4 regions of the Kutzneria sp. NPDC052558 genome follow, and region 2 is predicted to be linked to each of the others. Evidence: riboswitches for the same ligand, from Rfam matches in the RefSeq annotation. Region 2 holds a riboswitch; each other region holds the start of a gene.
The links. A riboswitch is a leader RNA that binds a small molecule or an ion and turns the genes downstream of it on or off. The one in region 2 is predicted to bind cobalamin.
Positions count from the first base shown of each region.

Region 1: it holds a riboswitch for cobalamin, as region 2 does, so the genes downstream of both, metE (5-methyltetrahydropteroyltriglutamate--homocysteine S-methyltransferase) here and ACIG5F_RS11270 (ribonucleoside-diphosphate reductase subunit alpha) in region 2, are expected to answer to the same signal.
Region 3: it holds a riboswitch for cobalamin, as region 2 does, so the genes downstream of both, ACIG5F_RS41285 (methylenetetrahydrofolate reductase) here and ACIG5F_RS11270 (ribonucleoside-diphosphate reductase subunit alpha) in region 2, are expected to answer to the same signal.
Region 4: it holds a riboswitch for cobalamin, as region 2 does, so the genes downstream of both, cobM (precorrin-4 C(11)-methyltransferase) here and ACIG5F_RS11270 (ribonucleoside-diphosphate reductase subunit alpha) in region 2, are expected to answer to the same signal.

Region 1 is NZ_JBIUAG010000034.1:111,721-119,245, forward strand. Features, by position in the region: gene ACIG5F_RS40210 (enolase C-terminal domain-like protein) at 1-299, opposite strand, end outside; gene ACIG5F_RS40215 (bacterioferritin) at 396-926, shown strand; gene metE (5-methyltetrahydropteroyltriglutamate--homocysteine S-methyltransferase) at 985-3,291, opposite strand; cobalamin riboswitch at 3,419-3,626, opposite strand; gene ACIG5F_RS40225 (enoyl-CoA hydratase/isomerase family protein) at 3,743-4,747, shown strand; gene ACIG5F_RS40230 (dihydrofolate reductase family protein) at 4,741-5,364, opposite strand; gene ACIG5F_RS40235 (SRPBCC family protein) at 5,364-5,825, opposite strand; gene ACIG5F_RS40240 (ArsR/SmtB family transcription factor) at 5,829-6,170, opposite strand; gene ACIG5F_RS40245 (GDSL-type esterase/lipase family protein) at 6,458-7,525, shown strand, end outside.
Region 2 is NZ_JBIUAG010000005.1:65,662-73,186, reverse strand. Features, by position in the region: gene ACIG5F_RS11270 (ribonucleoside-diphosphate reductase subunit alpha) at 1-2,337, opposite strand, end outside; cobalamin riboswitch at 2,455-2,664, opposite strand; gene ACIG5F_RS11265 (hypothetical protein) at 2,809-6,591, shown strand; gene ACIG5F_RS11260 (hypothetical protein) at 6,637-6,912, opposite strand; gene ACIG5F_RS11255 (lasso peptide biosynthesis B2 protein) at 6,947-7,354, opposite strand; gene ACIG5F_RS11250 (lasso peptide biosynthesis PqqD family chaperone) at 7,351-7,525, opposite strand, start outside.
Region 3 is NZ_JBIUAG010000037.1:7,440-14,964, reverse strand. Features, by position in the region: gene ACIG5F_RS41300 (DUF222 domain-containing protein) at 1-24, opposite strand, end outside; gene ACIG5F_RS41295 (TIGR01777 family oxidoreductase) at 435-1,313, opposite strand; partial or broken gene ACIG5F_RS41290 (short-chain fatty acyl-CoA regulator family protein) at 1,353-1,463, opposite strand; cobalamin riboswitch at 1,619-1,740, shown strand; gene ACIG5F_RS41285 (methylenetetrahydrofolate reductase) at 1,750-2,655, shown strand; gene ACIG5F_RS41280 (RNA polymerase sigma-70 factor) at 2,671-3,534, opposite strand; gene ACIG5F_RS41275 (cupin domain-containing protein) at 3,627-4,067, opposite strand; gene ACIG5F_RS41270 (SDR family oxidoreductase) at 4,203-4,949, shown strand; gene ACIG5F_RS41265 (DUF3500 domain-containing protein) at 4,992-6,116, opposite strand; gene ACIG5F_RS41260 (MFS transporter) at 6,127-7,323, opposite strand; gene ACIG5F_RS41255 (TetR/AcrR family transcriptional regulator) at 7,435-7,525, shown strand, end outside.
Region 4 is NZ_JBIUAG010000002.1:239,341-246,865, forward strand. Features, by position in the region: gene ACIG5F_RS04075 (MgtC/SapB family protein) at 1-249, shown strand, start outside; gene ACIG5F_RS04080 (class I SAM-dependent methyltransferase) at 250-858, opposite strand; gene ACIG5F_RS04085 (DNA glycosylase AlkZ-like family protein) at 934-2,028, shown strand; gene ACIG5F_RS04090 (helix-turn-helix transcriptional regulator) at 2,044-3,036, shown strand; gene ACIG5F_RS04095 (sugar isomerase domain-containing protein) at 3,095-3,844, opposite strand; gene ACIG5F_RS04100 (precorrin-8X methylmutase) at 3,925-4,470, opposite strand; cobalamin riboswitch at 4,541-4,716, shown strand; gene cobM (precorrin-4 C(11)-methyltransferase) at 4,769-5,605, shown strand; gene cobJ (precorrin-3B C(17)-methyltransferase) at 5,602-6,447, shown strand; gene cobA (uroporphyrinogen-III C-methyltransferase) at 6,444-7,220, shown strand; gene ACIG5F_RS04120 (energy-coupling factor ABC transporter permease) at 7,207-7,525, shown strand, end outside.

The DNA.
Region 1 (7,525 bases), on a different contig from region 2:
ATCGAGCACAGCCCGGGCCGGCCCAGGTTGCGGATCGCCGACCGCATCGCCTCCCACGCCGTCGACGTCTCCCGCACGTCCATCCCCACCACCCGCGGCGCCAGCAGGCCGGAGATCAGGCCCGTCAGGCACTCGTGCCCGTAGGTGTGGCCGATGCCGGTCGTCCCGGCCCGCGTTCGAACCGTCACCACCACGATCGTCGTGGCGTCCCAGGACAGCGTCCCGTCGGCCTCCGGGCCGTCGGTCGGCACCGTGTACGCCGCCGCCTCGACCGTGCCGACCTCGTAGCCCGCACTCATGCCTAGTGGATTACCCAGTCACAGCGCGGGTAATCCCCGTGAATGGACCGCGGCGGCGCGGGTACCCGCTCGGGCAGACACCTTGAGGAGGACTCGATGGACAACCAGTTCGCGATCGACGTCACCAAGATCCGCGAAGACGCCCGCGCCAAGATGCAGGACGGTCCGGTGACCGGAACCTATCAGGGCGACACCAAGCGTCTCATCGAGCTGCTCAACGACGTCGTGGCGACCGAGGTGGTCTGCTTCCTGCGCTACAGCCAGCACGCCATCGCCGCCACCGGCATCGACCGCGCCCAAGTCGCGGCCGAGTTCCGCGAGCACGCCAAGCAGGAGATGGACCACGGGCTGCGCGCCGCCGAGCGGATCAGCCAGCTCGGCGGCTCGCCCGACTTCGATCCGGCGACGCTGGCCGCCCGCGCCCACACCGAGTACGTCACCACCGACGAGTCCGACCTGCGCCGGATGCTGGAGGAGAACCTGGTCGCCGAGCGGATCGTCATCTCCTCGTACCAGGAGATCATCCGCTGGATCGGCGACAGCGACCCGACCACCCGGCGGCTGATGGAATCCATCCTGGAAGAGGAGGAAGAGCACGCCGACGACATCCTCGACCTGCTGGACTGACGTCGCGCGAAGACCGCGGCGGGCGGCAGTGCCGCCCGCCACGGTGAACGCGGATCCACTAACGCGCCCGGAGCTGCCCGGTGGCGGCGACCAGGTTCGCCAGCGTCGCCCGAACCTCGGGGTAGCCGCGGGTCTTGAGCCCGCAGTCGGGGTTCACCCACAGCCGCTCGACCGGGAACGCCGCGGTGGCGACCTGAAGGCGTCCCACGATCTCCTCGACCGAGGGCACTCGCGGCGAGTGGATGTCCCACACGCCCGGCCCGGCCTCGTTCGGATAGCCGGCCCGGGCCAGACCGTCCACAATGGCCATGTTGGAGCGGGCCGCCTCCAGGCTGATCACGTCGGCGTCCATGTCCACAATGGCCTGGAGCACGTCGCCGAACTCGGCGTAGCACATGTGGGTGTGGACCTGGGTCTCGTCCCGCACGCCCGAGGTCGCCAGCCGGAACGAGGCCACGGCCCAGTCCAGGTACCCGGCGCGGTTGGCGGTCCGCAGCGGCAGCGTCTCGCGCAGCGCCGGCTCGTCCACCTGGATCACCGAGATCCCGGCGGCCTCCAGGTCGACGACCTCGTCCCGCAGCGCCAACGCGACCTGGCGGGCGGTGTCGCCCTCGGGCTGGTCGTCACGGACGAACGACCACGCCAGCATCGTCACCGGGCCGGTCAGCATGCCCTTGACCGGCTTGTCGGTCAGGCTCTGCGCGTAGGTCGACCACTCGACGGTCATGGGCAACGGGCGGGACACGTCGCCGACGATGATCGGCGGCCGGACGTAGCGGGTGCCGTAGGACTGCACCCAACCCTGTTGCGTGGCCAGGAATCCGGCCAGCTGCTCGCCGAAGTACTGGACCATGTCGTTGCGTTCGGGCTCGCCGTGCACCAGCACGTCCAGCCCGATCCGCTCCTGCTCGCCGATGACCGAGCGGATCTCCGCCCGCATGGCCTCCTGGTAGCCGGCGTGGTCCAGCTTCCCGGCCCGCAGCGCGGCGCGGGCCTTGCGCAGCTCGGCGGTCTGGGGGAACGAGCCGATGGTCGTGGTCGGCAGCTCCGGCAGGCGCAGCCGCTCCTGCTGGGCCTGCCGGCGCTTGCCGTACGGGCTGGTCCGGTGCTCGTCGGCGTCGGTCACCGCGGCGACCCGCGCACGCACGGCCGGCACCCGCACGATCGGCGACGCGGCCCGCGACGCCAGCCGGTTTTCGTTGACCAGCAAGGCATTGCTGATCGCGGCGCGGCCTTCGGTCAGGCCGCGGCGCAGGGTGACGATCTCGGCGACCTTCTGCCGTGCGAACGACAGCCAGCCCGCGATCTCCGGGTCCAGGTCGGTCTCCAGCGTCACGTCGTAGGGGACGTGCAGCAGGGACGAAGAGGCGGCCACGTCGACCGAGCCGGCCAGGCCCAGCAGCGTGCCCAGGGTGGCCAGCGCGGCCGACAGGTCGGCGGCCCAGATGTTGCGGCCGTTGATCACGCCGGCGACCAGGCGCTTGTCCTGGACGCCGCCGATCGCGGCCAGGCCCGCCAGGTTGGCGGCGGCGTTGTTGGTGAAGTCGACGGCCAGGCCCTCGACCGGGGACTCGGCCAGCACCGGCAACGCGTCGGCGAGGCGGTCGAAGTACGAGGCGACTAGGATCTTCGGCCGGTTCGGCACGGCGGCCAGCGCGGCATAGGTCGAGGCGACCTTGTCCAGCACCTCGGCCGGCTGGTCGGTCACCAGCGCCGGCTCGTCCAGCTGCACCCACTCGGCCCCGGCCGCGCGCAACTGCGCCAGCAGGTCCGCGTAGAGCGGCACGATCTTGTCCAGCAGGTCCAGTGGCCGGAAGCCCACGGTGTCGGTGGGATCCTTGGCCAGCAACAGGAACGTCACCGGTCCGACCAGCACCGGGCGGGTGGTCACGCCCTGCGCCAGCGCCTCGGCGAACTCCGCCAACGGCTTGCTCGCGTCCAGGGTGAACTCGGTGTCCGGACCGAGCTCGGGCACCAGGTAGTGGTAGTTGGTGTCGAACCACTTGGTCATCTCCAGCGGCGGCACGTCTGCATTGCCGCGAGCCAGGGCGAAGTAGCGGTCGAGCCGGCCCTTCGGCGTCGACACGTCGGGCACGGCGTCGAGGTGCCGCCGCGGGATCGCGCCCAGCAGCACAGCGGTGTCCAGGACATGGTCGTAGAACGAGAAGTAGTTGCTCGGGATCTCGTCCACACCGGCCTCGCGCAGCTCGGCGAGGTTGCTCAGCCGCAGCTCACGGGCCGTGTCCAGCAGGGCGCTCGCGTCGGTCCGGCCGGCCCAGTAGGCCTCGATCGCCTTCTTCAACTGGCGGTCCGCGCCCTGCCGCGGATAGCCGTGCAGGGTGGCACGGCTGGTGGTCGGTGTCACGGGGCTCTCCTTCGCGAGTCCACGTGGACCCCGGGGGCACGCCGCGACGAGCCCACCCCGGCGGCCCGGCGGCCGCAGGTGAGGCTCGGCGAGGACCCGCCCACGAGGTCTCAGCCAGCGCCCCACGGTCGTGGGACGCACAGCGGGCAGGTCTTCGGACTCGCGGGCGCACTGCTCGTGCCTACTGGCCGTCGCTTCCCAGGCCCGTCGGGCCCAGTGCTGTGTGACGGCGGTCGTTCCCACTCACCGCTGCGGGGCAGTCCCGGATTCGCACCGGATTCCCTCTTGCGACGACCGTCCCGGGGGACGGCCGAACCAGCTGCGGGGCCCACTCTAGCCGCCGGCGCAAGAGCCGTGGCGCAGTTGCGTTCGTCACGCTGGCCCGTCGGCACGGCGGAGGGCCACGTCACAGGCGCTCGACATAGTTGGACGTCCTACTTTATGGTGCGGCATGCCCGAAGTCGATTTCCTTGTGCGCAGCGGGATCGGCCGGATCACGCTGAACCGGCCGAAGGCGCTGAACGCCCTCACCCACGCCATGGTGAAGGCGATCAGCGCACAGCTGGACCGATGGCGTGACGATCCGGCCGTGCGGGCCGTGGTCATCGAGGGCGCGGGCGAGCGCGGGCTGTGCGCCGGCGGCGACATCCGCTCCATCTACGAGGACGCGAAGGCCGGCGGCGCCGAGTCGCTGACGTTTTGGGCCGACGAGTACCGGCTGAACGCGCAGATCGCCCGCTACCCCAAGCCGTACGTGGCGATCATGGACGGCCTGGTGATGGGCGGCGGGGTCGGCGTCTCGGCCCACGGCAGCCACCGGGTGGTCACCGAACGGTCCCGGGTCGCGATGCCGGAGGTCGGCATCGGCTTCATCCCCGATGTCGGCGGCACATATCTGCTGTCTCGGGCGCCGGGGCAGACCGGTGTGCACATGGCCCTCACGGCGGCGCAGCTGTCCGGGGCGGACGCGATCCACTGTGGACTCGCCGACTACTTCGTGCCGAGCGACCGGCTGCCGGATCTGTTCGACGCCTTGGCCGCCCAGACGCCCGACGCCGCGCTGGCCGCCCTCTCCGAGCCTGCGCCGCCGAGCGCGGTGGCGGCCGACCGCGAGTGGATCGACCGGTGCTACTCGGCGTCCACAGTGGAGGAAATCCTGGATAGGCTGTGGGCCAACGGGTCCGCGGCGGCGGCCAAGGAGATCGAGACCAAATCCCCCACCGCGCTCAAGGTCACGCTACGCGCGCTCCGGCAGGCCGCCGCACTGCCCGACCTGGAATCGGCGCTGGCCCAGGAATATCGGCTCGCCCGGCACGCCTTCGGCACCGCCGAGCTGATCGAGGGCATCCGCGCGCAGATCATCGACAAGGACCGCTCCCCGCGCTGGTCGCCGTCCACCCTGGCCGACGTCGACGACGCGGTCGTCGACGCCTACTTTGCGGCGGCGTCTCACTGACGTTGCCGGACGACGTAGGTCAGGTGCGTCACCCGCGGCGACGACTCCGCGCGAACCTGTTCCAGGGCAACGCGACTAGCATCCACGCCCTCGAACAGGCGAACCCCGGCGCCGAACAGCACGGGCGACAAGGCGATGGTGAACTCGTCGACCAGGCCGGCGTTCACGTGCTCCAGGATCGTCGCGCCGCCGCCGGCAATGCGGACATCACGGTCGCCGGCGGCGACGCGGGCCTGCTCCACCGCGGCCTCGACGCCGTCGTTGACGAAGTGGAAGGTGGTGCCGCCCGGCCGTTCCCAGGGGTCGCGCTTCTCATGCGTGACAACAAAAACCGGCGTGTGGAACGGGGCGTTCTCCGGCCACATCCGCTCGCCGGCGTCGAACATGCGCTTGCCCATGACGCTCGCGCCGGTACGTGCGAACGTCTCCCGCACGATGTCGTTGTCGCGGCCTTCTTCGCCGCCTTCGCCCAGCCCGAGGTTCTCCCGGAAGGACCGCAGCGGGAAGATCCACCGCTGCAACTCCATCCACTGCCGTCCCATCAACTCCTCGGACGTCTCGGGCGCGATGAACCCGTCCAGCGACATCGACACGCTGAAGAACACCTTGCCGGCCATCAGTCCTCCACGATCTCGGCCACGTAGGCGGCCAGGTTGCCCAGGGTCTGCTGCCCGCCTTCGATGGCGTGGTACTTCTCCACAGCCTCGTCACGCAGTTGCTTGGTGGGGAACACAGTGCGCATCTCGATCCGGGTCGCCGCGCCGTCGGGCGCGAACGTGATGACCGAATCGAAGGCGTTCGGATCGTCGCGAAACTCCCCGTGCCGCAAGGAGATCCGCTCCGGCGGGGCGATCTCGGCCCAGGAGATCCACTCCTGGTAGTCCGTGCCGTCCGGGCCGTGCATGACAAACCGCCACTCCCCGCCGACGCGGAACTCGAAGGCCCGCGTGGTCGTGGTGAACCCCTCCGGCCCCCACCACCGCGACAGGTGCCGAACCTCGGTGAACGCCTCGAACACCAGCTCCCGTGGTGCGTCGATGACCCGGGAGATGACGATCTCGCGGTCGGTCGTGCTCATCAGCTACTCCCCTTGCCTTTCCTGCTTGAGGTCCTGCACGTACGCGTCCAGACGGTCGAAGCTGGCGTTCCAGAACCGCTCGAAACCGCCGGTCCACTCGTGCACGGGCCGAAGCCCACGGGCGTCCAGGCCGTACAGGCGCTGCTTGCCGGCCTTGCGGTCGCGCACCAGCCCGACCTCGCGCAGCACCCGCAGGTGCTTGGACGCCCCCGGCTGGGTCAGACCGAGCTCCCGGGCCAGGTCCGTCACCGGCCGCTCCCCCGTTCGCAGCAGCGCCAGGATCTCCCGGCGCTGCGGCTCGGCGATCGCGTTGAACACGTCCGAGGTCGTCGCTGCCCGTGCCATGCCGGCAATCATATGCCCATATCGGTATGCGTCAAGCTGCCGCCGCGTTACATATGACCTCGGAGGTGCGGTAGCGCTAGGCCGAACCGATGTCCAGTTGCCGCAGCTCGGACTATGTTCAGGCCGCCGAAGTTGACGATACCTTGGATCTCTATCACCGCAGGTGGCGTCACCCGCAACGGTTTGCAGCAATTTGTCAGGAATTTTCTTCACAGTATCGACACATTGCGGCAACCCGTGGCGGGCTCGTACCGTGGCGGTCCCTGCATCGGAAATGTGGAGGACTCGTGTCCACGCGACTGCTCTCGACCGTCTGCGGTGCACTGCTGGTGGCCGCCGCCCTCACGCATCCGGCCGCCGCCCAACCGGAGGACACGCCGTGGACGGGGACCTGGTCGGTTTCCCCGCAGGCCGGCGGACCTTCGTTCAACCAGCAGACGCTGCGCCAGGTCGTGCACACCAGCATCGGCGGCACCGCCGCCCGGGTCGAGATCTCCAACGCCTTCGGCTCCGCGCCGCTGAACGTCGCCGATGTCCATGTGGCGCAACGGACTTCCGGCTCGACCGTCACCAACGACCATGCCGTGACCTTCGGCGGCCAGCGGACGACCACCATCCCGGCCGGCGGGCTCGCGGTGAGCGACTCGGTCGCGTTCGCCGTGCCGGCGCTGGCCGACGTGGCCGTCAGCATGTACCTGCCGCAGGCCACCGGGGCGTCGACCTTTCACCAGCAGGGCAACGCCACCAACTACATCGCCGGCGGCGACGTCAGCGGGAACGCCACACTGTCCGGCGCGCAGACCACCGGCAGCTACTCCTTCCTGGCCAACCTGGACGTGCAGAACGCCAACTCGCCCGGCGCGGTCGTCACGCTCGGCGCGTCCATCACCGACGGCGTCGCCTCAGGCACCGACGACAACCGCCGGTGGCCCAACGACCTCGCCACCCGGCTGGCCCAGACCGGGCGGCCCGTCGGCGTGCTCAACCAAGGCATCAGCGGCAACCGGCTGCTCGTCGACGGCGCCGGGCCCAGCGCCCTCAACCGCTTCGACCGGGACGTGCTCAACCAGCCCGGGGCCAAGTGGGTGATCTTCTCCGACGACCCGATCAACGACCTCGGCTCCACCAGCCCGCCGCCGTCGGCCGACCAGCTCATCACCGGGGCCAAGCAGCTCGTGTCCCGGGCCCACGCCCGTGGGCTGAAGTTCCTCTGCTCCACCCTGACCCCGTACCAGGGCGCGGGCTACTGGACGCAGCAAGGCGAAACCGCCCGCGAAGCCTTCAACGCGTTCGTCCGCAGCGCTGGCAACGGCTGCGACGGCGTCGTCGACCAGGACACCGCCACCCACGACCCC
Region 2 (7,525 bases):
CTCACACGATTCGGGGTTCTCGAGGGAGCAGGCGATCACATCGGCCGGGGCCGCGGGCACCGTCGCCTGCTGGATGCGCGTCGCCGGACGGGACCGCAGGTAGTAGGTGGTCTTCAGCCCGGACTGCCAGGCGTAGCGGTACATCGAGGACAGCTTGCCGATCGTCGGCGAGGCCAGGAACAGGTTCAGCGACTGGCTCTGGTCGATGTACGGGCCGCGGGCGGCGGCCAGCTCGATCAGCGACTTCTGCGGAAGTTCCCACGCCGTGCGGAACAGCGAGCGGCTGGCCTCGGGCAGGCCGGCCAGGCCCTGCGCCGAGCCGTCGTCCCGCTTGAGCTGGTCGCGGGTCTGCGCGGTCCACAGGCCGTGCTGCTTGAGCTCCGCGACGAGATAGGTGTTGACCTGCAAGAACTCCCCGGACAGGGTCTCCCGCTTGAACACGTTGGACACCTGCGGCTCGATGCACTCGTAGCAGCCGGCGATCGAGGCGATCGTCGCCGTCGGCGCGACGGCGATCAGCAGCGAGTTGCGCAGGCCGCTCTCGGCGACCCGCTCGCGCAGCGCGGCCCAGCGCTCGGTCTGCGTCGGCGTCACGCCCCACAGGTCGGGCTGGAGATCGCCCTGGGCCGCCCGGGTCTGGTTGTAGGCCGGGTGCGCGCCGGCCGACGCGGCCAGGTCGGCCGAGGTCTCCAGGGCCGTGAGGTAGATCTCCTCGGCGATGCGGGTGGACAGCTGCTTGGCCGCGGCCGAGTCGAAGTCCAGGCGGTGCTTGAAGAACACGTCCTGCAAGCCCATCACGCCCAGGCCAACCGGCCGCCAGCGCGGGTTGGACCGGCCGGCCGGCGCGGTCGGGTAGTAGTTGATGTCGATCACGCGGTCCAGGAACGTGACCGCGGTGCGCACGGTCTCGCGCAGCTTGTCCCAGTCCATGGAATCGCCGAGCACGTGCGCGCCCAGGTTGACCGAGCCGAGGTTGCACACCGCGGTCTCGGTGTCGCTGGTGACCTCCAGGATCTCCGTGCAGAGATTGGACAGGTGCACCACGTTGCCCGGTTCGGCGGTCTGGTTGCAGGTGCGGTTGGCGGTGTCCTTGAAGGTCATCCAGCCGTTGCCGGTCTGGGCCAGCGTGCGCATCATCTTGGCGTACAGGTCGCGGGCCTTGACCGTGCGCACGGCCCGGCCGGCCTGCTCGGCCGCGCGGTAGGCGCGGTCGAACTCCTCGCCCCACAGGTCCGGCAGCTCCGGCGTCTCGTCCGGGTCGAACAGCGACCAGTCGGCGTCGGCCTCGACCCGGCGCATGAACTCGTCCGGGATCCAGTTGGCGATGTTCAGGTTGTGCGTGCGCCGCGCGTCCTCGCCGGTGTTGTCGCGCAGCTCGAGGAACTCCTCGATGTCCGGGTGCCACGTCTCCAGGTAGACGCAGGCCGCGCCCTTGCGCCGGCCGCCCTGGTTGACCGCCGCCACCGACGCGTCCAGCGTGCGCAGCCACGGCACGATGCCGTTGGAGTGGCCGTTGGTGCCGCGGATCAACGCGCCCCGGGAGCGAACCCGGGACCACTGCACGCCGATGCCGCCCGCGAACTTGGACAGCTGCGCCACCTGCGCGTACCGCTCGTAGATCGACTCGAGTTCGTCGCGCGGCGAGTCGAGCAGGTAGCACGAGGACATCTGGGTGTGCCGGGTGCCCGAGTTGAACAGCGTCGGCGAGCTCGGCAGGTACGCCAGCGAGGACATCAGGCGGTAGAAGCGGATCGCCTCGCCCGCGGTGTGCGACAGGCCGCAGGCCACGCGCAGCAGCCAGTACTGCGGGCGCTCCACCACCGTGCGCTTGTCGGGGTGGCGCAACAGGTAGCGGTCGTACACCGTGCGCAGGCCGAAGTACTCGAACCGCCGGTCGGCGTCCGCGTCGATCGCGTCGTCCAGCTTGCGGGCGTGGGTGGCCACGAACTTGGCCGTCTCGTCGCCGATCAGGCCCTCGCGGTGGCCCAGCGCGATGCTCTGGCTGAAGGAGTGGACGCCCTGGAGGCGGACCTCCTTGTCGATGTACGCCGCCAGCAGCTGGGCCGCCAGCTTGGAGTACTCGGGCTCCTCCGACACCAGCTCGGCCGCCGTCTGGATGGACAGCCGGTCCAGCTCCTCGGTGGTCGCGCCGTCGTACAGGCCGTTGATCGTCTTGGTGGCCACCCGCAGCGGGTCCACCTCGGCCAGCCCGACCGCGCAGCGCCCGACCGCCTTGACGATCTTGTTCACGTCGACGGCCTCGAACTCGCCGCTTCGTTTCCTGACCCGCATCGTCGGGTGGGGATCGGTGTCTACCCGCACCACTGTCTGCGTCACAGCCTGAGCTCCTCGCACGCTGTCGGCCTTTGCGGGCGGCGCGCGAGGACCCACCGGCAGGCGCCGGCCGGCGATCCCCCACGCCCTCCCTCGGGGCCTGGACACGAGCCCGTTCACGGTGCGAACGGGCGAGCGGGCAGGTCTTCGGACTCACGGGCATGCCGGCAGGCACCTACTGGCCGTCGCTTCCCAGGCCACCGCGGCCCAGTGCTTCGTTACGGCGGTCGTTCCCGTTCACCGCTGCGGGGCAGTCCCGGATTCGCACCGGGTTCCCTCTTACGACGACCGCCCTGGCGGGACGGCCGAACCAGCTCGGTGAGCACAATACATGGGCGGCGATCAGTCGCAAGCACCCACATGTTGTGCCGGCGTGTCCCACCGACTGCACGATCGGGCACCGTGAGCGACGATGTCGCGACTCTGCGTGGCTATCCCGGTAGACAGGATCCAGAGGTCTGCCGAGGAGGGGCTGTGCCACGACCCGAACGACCGCTGGACCCGACGCACGGCGCGGTGGGCGCGTTCGCCGCCGACTTGCGCCGACTGCGGGAGCGGGCCGGCCGCCCGACATACCGGGAGCTCAGCCAGGCCGCGCACTACTCGCCGACGGTGCTGTCACAGGCCGCCGCCGGACGGAAGCCGCCCACGCTGGCGGTCACGCTGGCCTACGTCACGGCCTGCGGCGGCGACCCCGAGCACTGGCGGGCCCGCTGGCACGAGCTCACCGCCCAGATCGGCGGCGATATCGACAACCGCGACCCCGGTTGCGCGCCCTATCTGGGGCTGGCACCGTTCGAACCCGATGACGCCGACCGGTTCTTCGGCCGGGACGAGTTGCTCGACGACCTCGTGACCCGGGTGAGCCAGCGACGGCTGGTCGGCGTGTTCGGCGCGTCGGGCTCCGGGAAGTCCTCGCTCGTGCGGGCCGGACTGGTGGCCATGGCCCGCAAGCAGGGACTGATCGCGACCGGGCCGACGCTGTTGCTCACCCCGGGACCACATCCGATCGAGGAGTTGGCCGTCCACCTGGCCGCGGCGAGCGGACTGTCCTCAGTGGAGTTACGGGCGGAACTCGCCGCCGCACCGGACAACCTGCGGCTGCGGGTGCGCCAAGCCCTGCACGACGAACCGGACGACGTCGACCTGTTGGTGGTGGTCGACCAGTTCGAGGAGGTCTTCACCCTCTGCCACGACCCGGACGAGCGAGCGGGGTTCATCGCCGCGTTGGTGGCGGCCACCAGCGCGCCGGGCAGCCGGGTCCGAGTGGTGCTCGGGGTGCGGGCCGACTTCTACGGCCATTGCCTGCGACACCCCGAGTTGGTGGCGGCGTTGCGGGACGCCCAGGTCCCCGTCGGCCCGCTGAGCCCGGAGCAGTTGCGGGAAGCCATCATCCAGCCCGCGGTGCATGCCGGGCTGACTGTCGAATCCGCGCTCGTGTCCCGGCTGATCGCCGACGCCGCCGGCCAGCCGGCGGTGCTGCCGCTGGTGTCGCACGCGCTGATGGAGACCTGGCGTCGGCGACGCGGCACCCGGCTGACGGTCGCGGGCTACGAGGAGACCGGCGGCCTGCACCAGGCCATCGCCCACACCGCGGAGCAGGTCCACACCGCACTCGACGCCACGCAGCGCGAGATCGTCCGCGGCCTGTTCCTGCGGTTGACCGCCTTCGGCGAGGGCACCGAGGACACCAAGCGCCGCGTCGCCCGGACGGAACTGGACGCCGATCCCGACACCGCCGTGGTGCTGGAGAAGCTGACCAGCGCCCGGCTGCTGACCGCCGACCGCGACAGCGTGCAGATCACCCACGAGGCGTTGATCCGCTGCTGGCCCCGGCTGCGCGGATGGCTTGCCTGCGACCGGGACCGGCTGCGCGCCCACCGGGAACTCACCGAGGCCACCAACGCCTGGGAGCTGGTCCACCGCGACCCAGGGGCGCTCTACCGCGGCGCCCGGCTGGCGGTCGCCCGCGATCGGCTCGGCGCCCACGACACGACGCTGACCGCACGAGAACGGGAATTCCTCGAGACCAGTCTCGCGGCGGAGGCCGCCGAGCAGGCCAGCGAGCGCCGCCGCAGCCGCCGGAGCCGCCAACTCACGGCGCTGCTGGCGGTTCTTCTCGTGCTGGCCGTGATCGCCACCGGGATCGCCGTGCGGTCCCAGTACGCGATCGCGCAGGAGCGCAACGCGGCCATCGCCGGCAAGGCCGCCCTCGACGCCGCCGCGCTGCGCGAGTCGAACCCGGCGCTGTCGATCCAGCTCAGCCTCGCCGCCTACCGGCTCTCCCCCACGCCGGGGACCCGTGACGGCCTGCTCAGTGCGTTGGCCACGCCCTACGCCGCCAGGATCACCGTGCACACCGACACCGTCGAGGCGGTGTCCTATAGCGATGACGGCCGGCTGCTGGCGTCCGCGAGCGCGGACAAGACCGTGCGGATCTGGGACGTGTCAACGCCTCTGCGCCCGTCCGCGGTGGCCACGATCAGCGGCGACGCCGCCGTGCGCGGAGTGCGGTTCGCTCCCGGCGGCCGGATCATGGCGACGGCCGACGCCGGAAGCACTCCGCGGGTGCGGTTGTGGGACATGAGCAAACCTCAGCAGCCACGCCAGCTGGCCACTCTCCCCGTCGACGCCGGCATGGCGGCCTTCAGCGGCGACGGGCGCCTGCTGGCCACCGGATCCGCCGACTCGGTGCGCCTGTGGGATCTGACCGACCCCAGCACCCCTCGGGCAGTCGGCGCCGTCCCGATCACCTCGGGCCGCGTCCGCGCGATCGATCTCAGCCCGCACGGCCCCCTCCTCGCGGTCGCCGGCCCCGGGGACGGCTCCGGCCTGTGGAACATCGCCGACCCGGCACACCCCGTGTCACTGTCCACGGTGCACGGCAGAGTGCGGGCGGTGTTCAGCCCGGACGGCCGTGTGCTGGCGACCACCGACGACCGCGACAGCACGCCGAGGCTATGGGACATCAGCGATCCCGGAGCGCCGCAGCGGGCGGCCGTGCTGGTCGGGCACACCGCCAGCGTCAACACTCTCCGGTTCGCGCCCGACGGGCACGGCCTGGCCACCAGCGGCGACGACAACACGATTCGCCTGTGGGACACCACCGATCCGCGCCAGCCCCACCTCGCCGCCAGCCTGACCGGCCACACCAACACCGTGTACGCGCTGGCGTTCAGCCCCGACGGGCGGACCCTGGCCTCCGGGGCGGGCGACACCACGGTGCGGCTGGCCGATCTGTCCGGACTGTTCCTGGCCGATCACGCCGACACCGTCGTCGCGGCGGCGTTCAGCGCCGACGGCCGGATGAGCGCCACCGCGAGCATGGACCACACGGTTCGGCTGGCCGACACCACCGATCCGCGCGATCCGCGCCCGCTGGCCATCATCGACCACCCCGATGCCGTGTTCACCGCGGCGTTCAGCCCGGACGGACACCTGCTCGCCGTCTCCGGCCGCGACCACACCGTGCGCCTGTGGGACATCACCGAGCCTCGCCGGCCCCGGCCGGCGGGCGTGGTCACCGGGCACGCCGACGCGGTCTGCCAGGCGGTGTTCAGCCCCGACGGGCGCCTGCTGGCCACCGCGAGCTGGGATCACACCGCGCGGCTGTGGGACATCACCACTGCGGCGTCGCCACGTCTCGTCGGCATCCTGACCGGCCAGACCGACGTGATCTCCGACGTGGCCTTCACCCCGGACGGACATCGGCTGGCCACCGCCAGCCAGGACGTGCGGCTGTGGGACATCACCGATCCGGTGCGGCCACAGCTGTTGGCGGCCGTCGGCGGCGACAACATCACACGGGTGGCCATCGGCGCGGGCGGCCACCTGCTGGCCACCGCCAGCCAGGACCACACCGTGCGGCTGTGGGACATCAGCGATCCGCGACACACCCGCGGCGTCGCGGTCATCACCGCGCACACCGACTCCGTCGACGCGGTGGCCTTCAGCCCGGACGGTCGGCGGCTGGCCACCGCGGGAGAGGACCGTGCGATCCGGCTGTTCGACATCACCGATCCCACGCGGCCGCAGGACGCCGGCGTGTTAGCCGGCCACACCGCCACTGTCGCGCGAGCGGTGTTCAGCCCGGACGGGCACACCCTGCTGACCGCCGGCGCCGATCACTCCGCGCGGCTGTGGGAGACCGACATCGACGCGCTCGCCGCCCGCGTCTGCGCCCTCGCCCGGCCCGCGATCACCCCGGCCGAATGGGACCGACACTTTCCCGAACTGCCCTACCAGCCGCCGTGCTGACAAGCCCGATGGGGCGCCCCCAGGGCGCCCCATCGGAACTCATGCTCAGTACGGGACCACGACGAGCGCGAAGTAGCCCGCGAGGTAACGGTTGTCGCAGACGTAGCCTTGCCAGTTCCCCTGGTAGACCCCGAGCGCGCCGATCGAGTCGCAGTCGAGATACAGCTTGTAGTAGCCGTAGATGTACGGGGTTCCCGTCACGGCCTTCGCCGTCGCCGGCGCCGGGGCGGCCGAGGCCGTCGTGGCGCCCATGAGACCCACCCCGAACAACGCCGTCGCGGCGGCGCACGCCGCGACCGTCCGCTGAAGCCAAACGCGCATGGTCAATCGTCCTTCCTGTTGGTGTACTTGGTGATCACCCGATGGGTCCGACGGTCACCAGCGGCCGCATCTGCGTGGTGGACACTGGTTCGTCCACCGGCCGGTTGTCCGCCTCGACCCAGGCGTGGGCCCGGAACGGGATGGTGCGCACCCCGGCGTGCCAGGTGGGCCACGATCCCCTTGCCCGGCACAGCAAGGCGGTCGCGATCGACCGCGGCAGGCAGCCTTCGCCCGCGCACCGCACGCTGACCGCGGTGACGGTCCGCCGAGCCCGGCTCGCCTCCGCGTAGCTGGCCGGCCGGGCGCCCCGGGCGGCCACGGTCAGCACCCGGCGGATCCTGGCCGGCGGAAGTCGCCCGATCAGATGGCCGGCGCCGACCGCGAGCAGCGCCAGCACCCGCCGGTGCGCCGCGACCCGCAGCGGCCCGGTCGGCGCGCTCATGGCGTCACCAAACCGGTGGCGCGCAGCCGATCGATGATCGTGCCCGCATCGCTGAGCGCGCGTTCCCGGTCGACGGCGTACCGCTCGACGAGCGCCGTCGCGGCCTCCTGCTGCCCACCGCCGCCGATCAGAGTGCTCAGCACGAGGGCCCCGCTGCCGTTGACCTGGTAG
Region 3 (7,525 bases), on a different contig from region 2:
TGGCAATTCTGGGTTCGCTGACATACCCCCATCTTACCACTCACCAGAGACAAATCCCCTTGCCAGACAAGGATTACCCGATCGTGTCCACCCTGAAGATTCCTTCAGGAAAGCGCTTTCCAACCTAGCAACGCGCCCACCCCCCAAACGGCAACCAAACAACCAAAGCCACCCCCCTCCCACGTCCCAAGCCCTCTGTAAACCGCACCACCCACCCTCCCGCCACCGCGCCACGACCCCCACCCCCCACCTGACTCGCGGCACTCCAGCCAGACACGGCAAGGGCTAAAGCATTTGAACCCAGCGGTAGACACGCCCTAGCGGTGGGGCAAGCGCAGCCCTGCCAGCCGGTGCACATGAAAGTGTGGCGAGCACCCGATCAGCGCAAGAACCACAGACCCACCCCCACCTCCACCCCCACCCCCAAGAACCTCCTACAAAGCAGCCGCCAGTGCCACCGACACGGTCGGATGGCGGAATTCGAAGCCGTGGCGCAGCAGTGCGTCGGGGACGGCGCGTTGGCCGGTGAGGGCGCCGGCGTCGGCGAGTTCGCCGGCGAACAGTCGTAGGAGCCGGGGCGGGTAGACCCATGGGGTGGGGCGGTGGAGGAGGCGGCCGACGGCGCGGACCATTTCGGCGTTGGTGACGGGTTGGGGCCCGGACAGGTTGACGGGGCCGGTGATCTCGGGGTGTTCGAGAACGTGCTTGATGGCGGAGACCTCGTCGTGGAGGGAGATCCATGCGAGGTACTGCCGTCCAGTCCCCATGCGGCCTCCCGCGCCCCAGGCGACCATGGGCCGCAGCTGCCCGAGCAAACCGCCGGTAGGCGACAGAACAATCCCTGTGCGCAGCAAGACAACCCGAGCGTCCGAGGCGGCAGCGGCAGCCTCTTCACGCTCGCGGTCCATGTCGGCGAGGAATCCGGACCCGGCAGGCGCGGACTCGTCGACGACGGTGTCGCCGGTGTCGCCGTAGTAGGCGACGGACGAGCTGTTCAACAGCGCGGGAACGCCGTGGGAAGCGACTGCCTCCGCCAGCACCCGTGTGGGCACGACGCGGCTGTCGATGAGCTCCTGCTTGAACTCGGGTGTCCATCTCCGAGCGGTGGTGTCGACCGCACACAGGTTGATCACGGCATCGACGCCGTCCAGCGCCCCGTCCTCAAGAGAACCCGCCACCGGATCCCATTGGCGTTCGTCGGCGGCGGTGGGGGAGCGGCGGACCAGGCGAAGGACCTCGTGTCCGGCGGAACGCAGGACCGGTGTCAGCGCGGTCCCGATCACCCCGGACGCCCCGGCGACCACTACACGCATCGGACTCCCCATCTCGCGGCTCGGTTAACACCGTTAACGCTAGCAGTCCGGGTACGGCACGAAGGTACTGCGGTTCTCGTTGGCGCGCAGCGGCCGGCCGATCTGCGGGGCGGCGCGCTGGGGGCACAGCGGCCGGTCGCAGGTGCGACTACCGCAACCCCGCCTACCGCAACCCCGCCGAGCTGCTGACGTCGTTCACCACCGGGGTGAACCTCAGCACGCCAGGCATCTGGCCTGAAAGATCTGGCTGTTTCCTCCGTTGTCGTTCCGAATGGCGGGCGTGTGCGGGACCCGCGGGGCCTCGGCCGGTATCGTCTGGCCGAGGCCCGCGGTGCAGGGAAGCCGGTGCGAATCCGGCACGGTCCCGCCACTGTGACCGGCTCCACGGGCCGGGAGTCAGACACCGGCCGCGGGCACGGCTGTGTTGTCCACGAGGATGGAGCTGACACGCGTGGAGTGCGCGCATGTGCTGGATCGCCTGAACGGGCCGGGGCCGGTGTTCTCGGTCGAGTTCTTCCCGCCCCGTGACGCCGCCGACGAGCAGCGGCTCTGGCTGGCGATCCGGCAGTTGGAGGGCCTGGACCCGGCGTTCATGTCGGTGACCTACGGGGCCGGCGGGTCGAGTCGGGACCGGACGATCCGCACCACCGGTCGGGTGGTGCAGGAGACGTCCCTGTTGCCGATGGCGCACCTGACCGCCGTCGACCACTCGGTCGCCGAGCTGCGCAACGTCATCGGCTGGTACGCGGCGGTGGGGGTGCGCAACATCCTGGCCGTGCGGGGCGACCCGCCCGGCGACCCGATGGGGGAGTGGGTCAAGCACCCGCAGGGGTTGACCTACGCCGAGGAACTGGTCTCGTTGGTGCGGGAGCTCGGCGACTTCTGTGTGGGAGTCTCGGCTTTCCCGTACGGGCATCCCCGCTCGGCCGACCTCGACACCGACACCGAGTACCTGGTGCGGAAGTTCCGGGCCGGCGCGGACTTCGCCATCGCGCAGCTGTTCTTCGAGGCCGAGGACTTCCTGCGGCTGCGGGACCGGATGGCCGCGCGGGGCTGCGACGCCCCGCTGTTGCCCGGGATTCTGCCGCTGACCACGGCTCGCACGCTGCACAAGACCGTGGAGCTGTCCGGCGCCCCAGTGCCGGCGTCGATCGCGCGGCGGCTCGAACCGCTGGTCGACGACCCGAAGGCCTTTCGGGCCGAGGGCATCGACGTGGTCACCGAACTGGCCCAGCGCCTGATCGACGAGGGCGTGCCGGGCGTGCACTTCTACACGTTCAACATGTCCAGGGCCACCACCGAGGTGGTCGGCCGGCTGGGCCTGCTGCCGGCCCGGGCCTGAGCCGACCGGCCGAGCTCACAGCGCGGTGAGCTTGGCCGGGTTCAGCACCCACATCACCTCGTCGATGCCCGCGGCCGATCCGGCCACGGCCAGCACGCCGATCGTCTCGCCGTTGCGTTGCAGCAGCACGGCATCCGCGCCGTTCAGGGCGGCCGGCACGGCCCGCACGTCGTCCCAGAAGTTGGTCGACCAGGCGCGCACCAGCTTGGCCACCGCGTCCGCGCCCCTGACCACGTGCTTCGTGGCCCGCACGACGCCGCCGCCGTCGGAGTAGCTGACGACGTCCGCGGCGAACAGCTCCTCCAGCGCCGACAGGTCCCCGGCCTGCGCCGCCTTGACGAAGGCGGTCAGCAGCCGCCGCTGCTCGTCCGGGTCGACCGGGGCCCGGCGCTCGGCCGCCAGATGCTTGCGGGCGCGGCTGACGTACTGCCGGGCGGTGGCCTCCGTGGTCTGCACGATCTCGGCGATCTGCTGGTACGGGTAGTCGAACGCCTCCCGCAGCACGTAGGCGGCGCGCTCGGTCGGCGTGAGCTTTTCCAGCAGCAGCAACACACCCAGTTCCAGCGCGGCCGCCCGCTCGGCGCCCAGCTGCGGGTCGGCCGATGTGTCGATCGGCTCCGGCAGCCACGGCCCGACGTAGCTCTCCCGCCGCGCGTAGGCCGTCTGGGTGGCGTTGATGGCCAGCCGGGTGGCGGTGGTGGCCAGGTAGGCCGCGGGGTTGCGCACCGCCGAGCGATCGCAGGTCTGCCAGCGGATCCAGACCTCCTGCACCAGATCCTCGGCGTCGGCGGCCGTGCCCAGCATGCGGTAGGCGATGCCGAACAGGCGGGGCCGCACCTCGGCGAAGACCGCGGCCGCGTCGTCGAGCGTCGTCTCCATGCTGTGTGGTCCCTTTCGACGGGGCTGGCGCGGTGCCTCCGCAGCGTACGCCAGCCCCGTCGCCCACCCAGCGCCCACGGACCCCGTTGGCATCATCCGTTGGGCTGAACGCCTGTCCTGCCAACGGAAACCGGCGCGCGGCGGTCCTTGCGCAGCGCCAGTTCCTCGGCGCTGACCGGCACCAGCATCGGCTGCCCGGGCACGCAGAACATGGTCACCACGAAGGCCGACTCGGCGTCGGCCAGGTGGTTGCCGTCCTGGTAGTGGATCACGTCGCCGCCCGGCTCCCAGAACGCCTCGCCCGCCTTGACCACCCGCGCCGGCTCGCCCTCCAGCTCGAAGACGATCTCGCCCTTGACCACGTAGCCGTAGGCCGGGCCGGAGTGGCGGTGCGGCGGCGCGCCGGGGCTGTCGGGCGGCAGCGTGACGAGAATGGTCATCGCCTCGGCCTGCGCGTGGATCTGGGGCGCGTTCGGCACGGTGGCCACCACGTCCAGCTGTGGCGGCGGTCCGGCGGCGTAGAAGTCGTCCACGGTGTGCTCCTCCGGTTCTCGGGTTGACGATCAGCTAGGACCGGGCCGGCCCCGGATGTGTGACAGCCGGGGTGTCACAAACCTGAGGGCTGCCCGGTCCTAGCTGGCGAGCCACCGCGAACACGGGGAGGAACCATGAAGATCGTCGTCATCGGGGGCACCGGCCTGATCGGCTCGGGCGTGGTGCGCCGGCTGACCGAGGCCGGCCACGAGGCCGTCGCCGCCGCGCCGAGCACCGGTGTGAACACGCTGACCGGCGAGGGGCTCAAGGAGGTGCTTCAGGACGCGAACGTGCTGGTCGACGTGTCCAACTCGCCGTCGTTCGCCGACGACGACGTGATGAGCTTCTTCACCACCTCGACCGGCAACCTGACCGAGGCCGCCCGGGAGGCCGGCGTCGGCCACTACGTGGCGCTGTCGATCATCGGCATCGACCGCTCGCCCGAGATCGGCTACTACCGGGCCAAGGTCGCCCAGGAAAGCGCCATCCGCGCGGCCGGGCTGCCGCACACCATCCTGCGGGCCACTCAGTTCTTCGAGTTCGCCGGGGCCATCGCCGACTCGTCCATGGTCGACGGCGCGGTCCGGCTGCCGGGGGTGGGCGTGCAGCCCATCGCCGCTGTTGACGTGTCAACAGCGGTCGCCGGCGCCGCCGCCGGGGACCCGGCCAACGGCATCGTCGAGATCGCCGGGCCGCAGTCGCACACCTTGGACGAGTGGGTGCGCCGGGTGCTGGCCTACCGGGGCGACCGGCGCCAGGTGATCACCGACCCGAACGCCCTGTTCTACGGCGGCGTGCCCGGACAGACCGTGCTGCTGCCCGGGCCGGACGCCCGGCTGGCGCGGACCAGCCTGGACGAGTGGCTGGCCGCCCAGCACTGACGGACTCGCGCGGGTGGCGTTCCTCCATGCGCCACCCGCGCCCTAACGGTGGTGGGCGGCGAGGTGGCGGGCCAGCACGTCGTCGCCGAAGTCGCCCTCCGGGTCCCGCCACACCGAGTGCACGTGGTTGACCTCGCGCTGCGTGTTGTCGTACTCGGCCAGCAATCGCGGACCTTGTAGCCGGTAGTAGTGCGGCTGGCCCGGCTCGACGCCGCCGGCCCAGGCGAAGTGCACGTCCAGCAGCTTGTCGCCGGCGAACTTGGCCGCCTCCCGCTCGGCCAGCTCGTCCGGGACCCGGCCCAGGAACACCATGAGCAGGGCTCGCAACTGGTCCTGCTGTTGTCGTGACAACTTGGCCGCCGGCACGCCCTTCGGGACGGTCGTCAGGCTCACGTCGTCGAGATGCTCCGGCCGCAGGCCGATGCCGGCCTCGGCGTTGCGCTGGATCTGCTCAACGGACTCGGCCAGGCGCGGCTCGGTGAACCGGCCGCGCCAGACGTCCGGCAGGCGCATCGCCGTGTCCCCGTGGGCGATCCGGGGCCGGTTGCCGCTGACGACGTCCACCGGCGGCGTCCGGCTGATGATCGTCTGCTTGAGCAGCTCCTCGTCGAACGAGCGCACCAGCTCCCGGCCCAGGTCCTCCACCGCCCCGAGCGGCCGGAGCAGGTGGCCGCCCAGCAGCGGCGAGGCCGCCGGGTCCGCGCCGAGGAAGCACGGCGTGCTGGCCTGAACTGTGCCGTTCAGCACAACGTGGTGCACCGACACGTGGTGCCCGCCGAACCGCCACGACCAGGGGCCCTCGTCCGACGGCTCGCCGAACACCCGCAGCCAGTACAGCTGCGGATCCCGCCCGCGCTCCCGGCCCCAGTCCACGCGCCAGCCCTCCAGGCCGTCGAGCACGTTCTCCAGGCCCATGATCGTCGACACCGTCACGAAGCCCGCCCGCGACAGTCCCGACGCCACCAGCCTCATCGCCAGCTGCTGCTGCGCCGGCCGCATCCGCGTCAGCGGCAGGCCCCCGTGGTCGGTCGGCGTGTAGTACCAGCGGCGCCGCTCCTCCTCCGCCGGCCACGGCCACGCCGCCGCCGCGCGCTGCTCGTCGTCCAGACTGTCCAGCCAGGCCCGGGCGGCGTCGACCATCCGCCCGGCCGGATTGCGGTCCGTCACAAGGAAGAACCTATCCCGCTGCCCGCCGCCAGGCGAGGCCGGCGGCCGTCGCGGCGACCACGCCGGCGGCGCCGGCCAAGCCGATGACGGCACCAGGATTGAGGACCTCGGCGAGCAGGCCGGCCAAGACGATGCCGATGCCCTGGGCGGACTGCATGGCGGCGCTGGCCAGGCCGATGGCCTGGCCTCGGGAGGCGTCGGGAACCCGTTGCACGAACGCGCCTTGGACGACCATGTCGTGGGCGCTGGCCAGGCCGGACAAGGCCCAGAGGGCGGCGGAGACGGCGAGTGCGGGGGCGGCCCAGGTGGGCACGAGGATGGCGCACGTGGCGACGGTCAGCGGGACCATCAGGCGCAACCGCAGGTCGGGGCGGAGGCTCTTGAGCCAGAGCATGCCGACGACCGAGCCGGCCGGCACGGCGGCCAGGAGCCAGCCGACCGCGCCGGTGCCGCCTCGTAGCTGCGCGGCGTAGGGCACGGCGAGTGACTCCGGCACGATGTAGAAGCCGTTGACGCAAGCGATTGCGACCAGGGCCCGCAGCTGCGGATCGCCGGCCACGAGCCGGAGACCGGCCCGCAGGTGCTTCTTGTGCGGGACGCCGGGCGGGCGGTGGCTGCGTACCCCGAGCCCGACCAGCAGCGCCGACAGCGCGAACGTCACGGCGTCGATCGCCAACGTCGTGGAGGTGCCCAGCAGGGTCACCAGCGTCGCCCCGGCCGCGATGCCGCCGACCAGGCTCAGCTGGTCCGTCGTGCGCATCACCGCCAGGCCCACCATGTACCGGTCGCCGCTGAGGATCGTCGGCAGCACCGCGTTGCGCGCGGAGGAGAAAGGCGTGAACGGCAGCTGCACCAGGCACAGCAGCACCACCAGCACCGCGATGGGCAGGCCCGGCACGACCATCAACGCCACCAAGGCCGCCCTGACGGCGTCGGCCACCACCATCACCGTGCGCCGGTCGAACCGGTCGGCCAGGCCCGACAGCCAGGTCCCGCCGACCAGGTTGGGCAGGATCGTCATCGCGTACGTCAACGCCGTCCACGCCGCCGAATGCGTCCGGTCGTACACCAGCACCGACAGCGCCACCCGGGCCAGCTGGTCCCCGACCCTCGACTGGGCGTGGGCCAGCCACAGCACCCGGAACTGGCCCACCGCGGCCACATCCCGGAATCTCGCCGCCCGCTCGGCGTCCGCACCCCGCGCCACGCCGACACCATCGCACGAAGTAGCCGCCCGGTCACGCAGAAGCATCTCCGTTACTCCACATGCGCCTCCGGTAGGATCCGGAGTTGGTTCCGGTTGTGGCGGAGGTGCGGGGTGGCGGAGCGCCGGAAGCTGCGGGCGGACGCGCAGCGCAACGAGGACCGGCTGCTGGTGGCGGCGGCGGAGGCGTTCGGGCGGGACGGGG
Region 4 (7,525 bases), on a different contig from region 2:
CCGACGACCACGGTGGTGCGCGCCAGCTACCGCGACGGCGAAGGGGCGCTGCGCGACATCCTGGAGCTCGTCACCACATCGGGCTACGTCGTGGAGCACGCCTCGACCAACCGGAACGAGGCAACCCACGTCATCGACCTACGACTACGCCTGACCGGCCCGCGCCAGCTGGCCGTGCTGGTGGCCCAACTCGCCGACCAGTCCGGCGTGCTGGCGGTCGACACCGGCGAGCAGGAATCCGAGGAGTGATCAGGCCTTGGGCGCGGCTGCCAGCACCCGGTAGCCCTTGGCGTTGGCGATGCGTTCGGTGGCGTGGCCCTGGTCGGTGAGCCACTTGGCCAGCGAGTCGGAGCCGAGGTTCTTCTGCACCACCAGGTAGGCGACGCCGTCCGGCCGCAGCCGGCCGAGCCAGTGCAGCAGCAGCTCGTGCAGCGCCGGCTTGCCGATGCGGATCGGCGGATTCGAGTAGATCGCCGCGAACCGCTGGTCGGCCGGCACCTCCTCGGGCAGCAGGCAGGTGATCGTGCCGATGCCCGCAGCCTTGGCGTTGGCCCGGGCCAGCTCCAGCGCCCGGGTGTTCACGTCGACACCGGTGATCCGCCGCTTCGGGTAGCGCTTGGCCAGCGTCACCGCGATCGGGCCGTAGCCGCAGCCGACGTCGAGCAGGTCGCCCTCGGCGGTCGGCGCCGGGGCGTGCTCCAGCAACACCCGGGTGCCGGGGTCAAGCTGCTTCGGCGAGAACACCCCGGCGTCGGTGTTCAGCTTCAACGTCAGGTCGGGCAGCTCGACGGTGAGCAGCCGGGGGTCGCTGGCCGCGTCCGGGTCGGCGGTGAAGTAGTGCTGGTGCTGCTCGGTCACGCGACGATGGTAGTCAGGACGATCGGGCCGCCGATCCTGACAGCAGGTGGCAGTCTTTCGGGTGATGATGGCGCCGTGACGAAGAACGTCAGCCGCGACCAGGTGCTGTGGTACCGAGTCCGCCAGCACGGGCTGCTCCGCGACAGCGAGGAGCCGGCGGTGGTGGACATCGGCCTGCAGGACACTCAGGTCGGCTCCGCCCAGTTGGCGCTGGCCGCGCGGACGACCGGGCCGGTCAGTCTCGACCAGTACGAGCTGGCCTGGACGCTGCGCGGCGCCCCGTACCACCACCGGCCCGGCGAGCTCCGGCGGTGGGCCGGCGAGCTGTGGCCGTGGAGCGACACCGACGCGCGGGCCAGGCTCATGTGGCCGAAGTCGCGGGTCGTCACCGACGAGCTGACCGCGTTGGAGACGTATCGGCTGATCGCGGAGTCGATGCGCGAGGTCGTCACCAAGCCGATGACCAAGGGTGCGGCCAGCGCCGAGGTCACCAAGCTGATGCCGCCTGGTCAGCGCAAGGATTGTCGAGCCTGCAAGTCGACACATATATACGAGCAGCCCTTCCGACTCGGCGCGCTGCCCGGCGGGCTGCGGCTGCGCGCCGGCGAGAGCGGCCTGCTGATCGAGCCGCTGCCCAAGCGCGGTCCGATTCCGACGAAGTCCACCAATCCGCACGGACTGGTCCACCGCTATCTGCGCTTCCTCGGGCCGGCGACGCCGTCGGAGGTGGCCAAGTGGCTCGACACGTCGACGGCGAACGTGCGCGAGATCTGGCCCGACGACCTGGCCGAGGTGACCGTCGACGGCCGGCAAACATGGATTCCTCTTGATTATGTTGATGAACTTGTCAATGTTGATCCAGTCAATGTGGTTCGCCTGCTGCCGCCGATGGACCCGTTCCTCCAGGCCCGCGACCGCGACCTGCTGGTGCCCGACCGGGCCGAGCAGAAGGCGCTGTGGATGATCCTCGGCAACCCCGGCGCGCTTCTGGTCGACGGCCAGATCGGCGGCGTGTGGAGGTCGAAGCTGGTCGGCCGCAAACGGCTGGAGGTCACCGTGACCTCGTTCGACATCGATGTCGACCCAGCGCTGCGGGACGACGTGCAGGCCGAGGCCGAGCGGATCGCCGAGGTCCGCGGAGTGCCGGCGGCGGTCGTCCGCTTCGCCTGACCCACAATGCGGGGTATGCGCGCGAGCCGGTTGCTGTCCACCCTGCTGCTGTTGCAGACCAGGGGTCGGATGACCGCGCAGGAGCTTGCCGACGAACTCGAGGTTTCCGTCCGAACGGTCTACCGCGACATCGAATCCCTGTCCGTCGCCGGCGTGCCCGTGTACGCCGACCGCGGGCCGACCGGCGGCTACCAACTGCTCGACGGCTACCGGACCCGACTGACCGGGCTCACCACCGACGAGGCCGACTCCCTCTTCCTGGCCGGCATGCCCGGGCCCGCCGCCGAACTGGGACTCGGCACAGTGGTCGCGACCGCCGAACTCAAGATGCTCGCCGCCCTGCCGCCCGACCTGCGGGCCAGGGCCAGCCGCATCCGCGAGCGGTTCCACCTCGACGCGCCCGGCTGGCTGCGGGAGGCCGACGAAGTTCCCTTTCTCGCCGAAATCGCCGACGCCGTCTGGAACGAGCGTCTGGTCGAGATCCGCTACCGCCGCTGGAAGACACCCCGCGAGGTCACCCGCCGCCTCGCCCCGCTCGGCGTCGTGCTCAAGGCCGGCACCTGGTACCTCGTCGCCCTGGCCGGGCCCGATCTACGCACCTTCAGGGTCTCCAACGTGCTCGCCGTGCAGACCCTCGACGAACGCTTCGACCGCCCCGCCGACTTCGACCTCGCCGCCTACTGGCAGGACTGGGCCGGCGACTTCGAATCCCGCATGCGCGGCCAGCGCGCCCGCGTACGCCTGTCACCCGATGGTGTGCGCATGCTGCCGTACTTCCTCGGCCGCCAGGTCGCCGACCTCATCACCGCCACCCTGTCCGCCCCGGACCCCGACGGCTGGGTCGAGGCCACCGTCCCGATCGAGACCCTCCGCCACGCCCACGGCGAGTTCCTCCATTTCGGCGCCGAGGTCGAAGTGCTCGACCCTCCGGAGCTGCGGGAGATGATCGCCACGAGCGTCACCCGCCTGAGTGCGATCTACGGATCGAGCAGGACCAGCCCGGCGTAGTCCTTCTGCGCCGGACCGTCGGGACGCGACGCAGCCGGGCGGAGTCTGCTCCTGGGATCTACGGATCCCGGCGGATGCGGCCTGAGTAGCGCTCCTCCAGGCCCTTGTTGTGCTCGTCCCCACCCGGGACGTTCGCCGACAGGTATACCGGTGGTGTCTTGCCGGCGGTCAGCAGTCGGGCGCAGGCGTCGGCCAGCATCATCTGGGCCGCGAACGCGGCGGTGATCGAGGAGATCGCGCACACCTGGCCGCCGCCGGGCAGGGGCAGCAGGGTGTCGCCCATCGGCCCGCAGTTGTCGATGACGACGTCGGCGAAGTCGTGGAGGTGCTTGCCGGACGGGTGCCGGGACTCGACGGCCGTGGCGTGGGCCAGCGACGTGAAGGCGATCAGCCCGTGTCCCCGGTCCTTGACGAGCGAGGCCATTTCGACGGTCGAGCCGTTTCCGCCGGAATTGGAGGCGATGACGAAGAGGTCGTTCACGTGCGGGGCGGCGAGTTCGTACACGCGGTGCGCGATCGCCGGTTCGCGCTCGGTGTGCGGGCCGAGCGAATCGGCCGGATCGCCGCCGTAGGTGACGACATCGCGCAGCGCCAGCCGGTTGGTCGGGATCAGGCCGCCGGCCCGGCCGGCGATCTCCATCACCAGGCCCTGCGAGTGGCCGGTGCCGAACGCCTGGACCACGCCGTCGGCGAGCACGCAGTCGGCCACCAGGGCGGCGGCGGCCGAGATGGCGTCCCGCTGGGTGGTGACCAGCTGGTCGATCAGGTCCTTGGCCGCCGCGACGAACTCGTCCTGGCCGATCGACATCCGCCACACTCCCTCGTTAGAGGATTTCGACACCAGCCAACATCACGTTAACGGCAAACCGGACCGGGGACACGACTGCATCAGAGGTACAACAGCGCGTTGACGGCCGCCGTCGCCAGCGCCGCGCCGCCACGTTCACCCCGGTTGGTCAGCGTGGGCGCCCCCGACGCGCGGATCGCCCGCTTCGCCTCGACGGCGCCGACGAACCCGGCCGGCAGCGCGATGACCAACGCCGGCCGGTTTTCGCCGGACCGGCAGCGCGCGGCGAGTTCGGTGACGATCGACACGTCCTGGCCGATCGCCCACACCGCGCCGGCTGGTGCGTTTCGGACGAATTCCTGAATTCCGCCGGTCGTCTCGGCGACGACGGTCGCGGGTCGGCTGGTGATGCCGACAGCGACCATCCGGACGTCGGCGATCACCGGCGCGCCGTCGGCCAGGGCCTGCCTCCCCGCGGCGAGCGCCTGTTCGTCGACCAGCAGATCGCCGGCCCAGGTCGGGTCGGCGGTGGTGTGCACGAGCCGCTCGACCACGGCCCGGGACAACGGCCCCAGCCCGGTGGTGTCGACACGTCGACGGAGGATTTCGTACGACTCCGACTCGATCGGATGAGGCACTCGCGGCACGTCCGGACTTCCCCTCTGCTGGGTCGTTTCACACCGTAGTCGGCGGTGTCGGCGCGCCGACGCGTCAGTTAACCTGCTCCGCGAGCGTGGTTACGGGAAGCCGGTGTGAATCCGGCGCGGTCCCGCCACTGTGACCGGGGAGTTGTCCCGCAGAGCTACAGCCACTGGGCGGCGTGCCGCCCGGGAAGGCGCGGCGACGGCGGCGATCCGGGAGCCAGGAGACCGGCCACGCGACCGACACGCGTCGCACGGAGGATGTGATGGCTGGCAGCGGGCTGCGCCCCGGGCGGTCCCCGCGGTGATCTCACCCGGGCTGATCTCTTTTGTCGGCGCCGGTCCCGGCGCGGCTGACCTGATGACCTTCCGCGGTGCCGACCGACTGGCCAGGGCCGACGTCGTGGTGTGGGCGTCGTCGCTGGTGCCGGCCGAGGTGCTGGCGCACGCGAATCCGGCAGCCGAGCGGCACGACTCCGCCGGCATGACGCTGGAGGACGTGCTCAAGGTCTACGCCGACCATCCGCACGCCGCCGTCGTCCGGCTGCATTCCGGCGATCCGACCGTCTACGGCGCGATCGGCGAACAGATCGAATGGTGCCGGCGGACCGGTCGGCCGTACGAGATCGTGCCGGGCGTCGGATCGCTCGGCGCCGCCGCGGCGGCCGTTGGTTGTGAACTGACTTCACCGACGATTGCGCAGTCAATCGTGTTAACACGCCTCGCCGGGGGGCGGACGGCCGCGTCGATGCCGGACAGCGAGACGGTCGCCTCGTTCGCGTCTCATCGCACGACGATGGCCGTTTACCTCTCGACGCAGCGTCCCGAGCAGTTGCAGGCCGAGCTGCTCGCCGACGGCGACGGCTACTCCCCCGACACTCCGGCGGTCGTCGTCGCCAAGGCGACCTGGCCGGACGAGCGGATCGTCAGCACGACCGTCGGCGAGCTCGCCGCCGACCTGCGGGCGTCCGGCATCCGGACGGCCGCGTTGGTGCTCGTCGGCGAAGCGCTCCGCGACGACCGCGAGGTCCAGCGCACGAGGCTGTACGACCCGGCCTACTCGCACGGCTGCCGACGACGGTCGGTCGAGGGCACCACGGAGGGTCGGCCGATTCCGGTGGAGAAGCGGAGGCTGCCATGACCGGCGTGCTCACCATCGTCGGTCTCGGTCCCGGCGACGCACGACACCGCACGCCGGCCGCGACCGAGGCGATCGCCGACGCCGAGGCCGTCTACGGCTACTCCGCCTATATAGAGGTGTGCGACGACATCCTCCGGCCGGACCAGTTCGTCGTCCGCGGTCGCATGACCGAGGAGAGATTGCGAGCCGAGCAGGCCGTCGACGACGCCGCCGCCGGCCGGCGAGTCGTGCTCGTGTCGTCGGGCGACGCCGGTGTGTACGGCATGGCGACGTTGGCCTTGAGCAAGGCGTCCGAAATCGAGGAAACCGTCCGTCCTGAGGTTCGCGTGCTGCCCGGCGTCACCGCGGCGCTCGCCGCCTCCGCGCTCGTCGGCGCCCCGCTTGCCCACGACTTCGCCTGTCTGACGCTGTCCGACCTGCTGACTCCTTGGGAGGAAGTGGAGCGTCGGCTCCGCGCCGTCGCCGACGCCGACCTGGCTATCGCGCTCTACAACCCCCGGTCCAAGGGCCGGCCGTGGCAGCTCGACCGGGCTCGTCAGGTCCTGCTCGAACGACGCGCGCCGGCCACACCGGTCGCCCTCGTCGCCGACATCGCCCGCGACGGGCAGCGCGTCGAGCTCACCACGCTCGCCGACCTCGACTGCGACAAGGTCGGCATGACCACCACCGTGCTGGTCGGGTCGTCGACCACCCGGCGGTTCGGCGACTGGCTGGTGACTCCGCGGTCGGCAGCCGGCAAGGGCGCGGCACGAGGAGGCGCGGACGACCAGGATTCCGCCGACCGGGCCGCGGCCGACCGGACCGCGGCCGACCGGACCGTGGCTGAACGGGGCGCCGGGTGACCGTGCACCTGGTGGGCGCCGGTCCCGGTGATCCCGGTCTGCTCACCTGCCGTGCGGTCGAACTGCTCAAGTCCGCCGAAGTCGTCGTCTACGACCGGCCGTCGATGGCCGACATCGTCGCGATCGCGGATTCCGTCGAAATCGTGCATTGCGTCGGAAAAGCAGGAAGTCGACCGGCGTGGCCGCAGGCCGACGTGAACGAGCTTCTCGTCGAACTCGGGCGGGCCGGCCGAGACGTGGTCCGGCTGAAGGCCGGCGACGCGTTCGTGGTCTCCCGCGGCGGCGAAGAGGCCGTCGCGCTGGCGGCCGCCGGCGTGCCGTTCGATGTCGTGCCCGGCATCTCCGCCGCGATCGCCGCCCCGGCGCTCGCCGGCATCCCGGTGATGGTCCGCCAGGTCGCCACGACGTTGACGGTCATCGCCGGCAACGACGACCCCGAGTACCACCAGCACATCGACTGGGACGCCGTCGCCCGGGTAGGGGGCACCGTCGTCGTGCTCACCGGCCGGTCCGCATTGCGGGACATCGCCGCGAAGCTGATGGCCGGCGGTCTGGCGCCGGAGACCCCGGTCGCCGCGATCAGCGCCGCCAGCCGTCCGCACCAACGGACCGAGCTCGGCACCCTCGCCTGCCTGCCGAATCCCCGCATGCGGCCGCCGGTCACCTTCGTGATCGGCCCGGTCGCCGCCCTCGACCTGTTGGCCGGCGGGGGCGCGCAGGCAGCCGACAGCGGAGCGAACGGACCGGTGGAGGGATCCCATGCACATTCCTGACGGCTTCGTGAACGCGCCGGTCTCCATCGCGGGCGGCGCGGTGGCGGTGGCCGGGCTGGCGGTGTGCAGCCGGAACCTGGGGCCGTCGCTGCGGGACCGGGACATTCCGCTGGCCGGCTTGGCGGCGGCGTTCTTCCTGGTGTTGGAGGCCCCGATCTTCCCGATCGGCGTGGGCACGGGCGGCCATCTGCTGGGCGGCACGCTGGCGGTGGCGCTGTTGGGCCCCTGGCTGGGACCGGTGGTGATCTCGGTGGTCCTGGTGGTGCAGGCGCTGTTCGCGGGCGACGGAGGCGTGACGGCGCTGG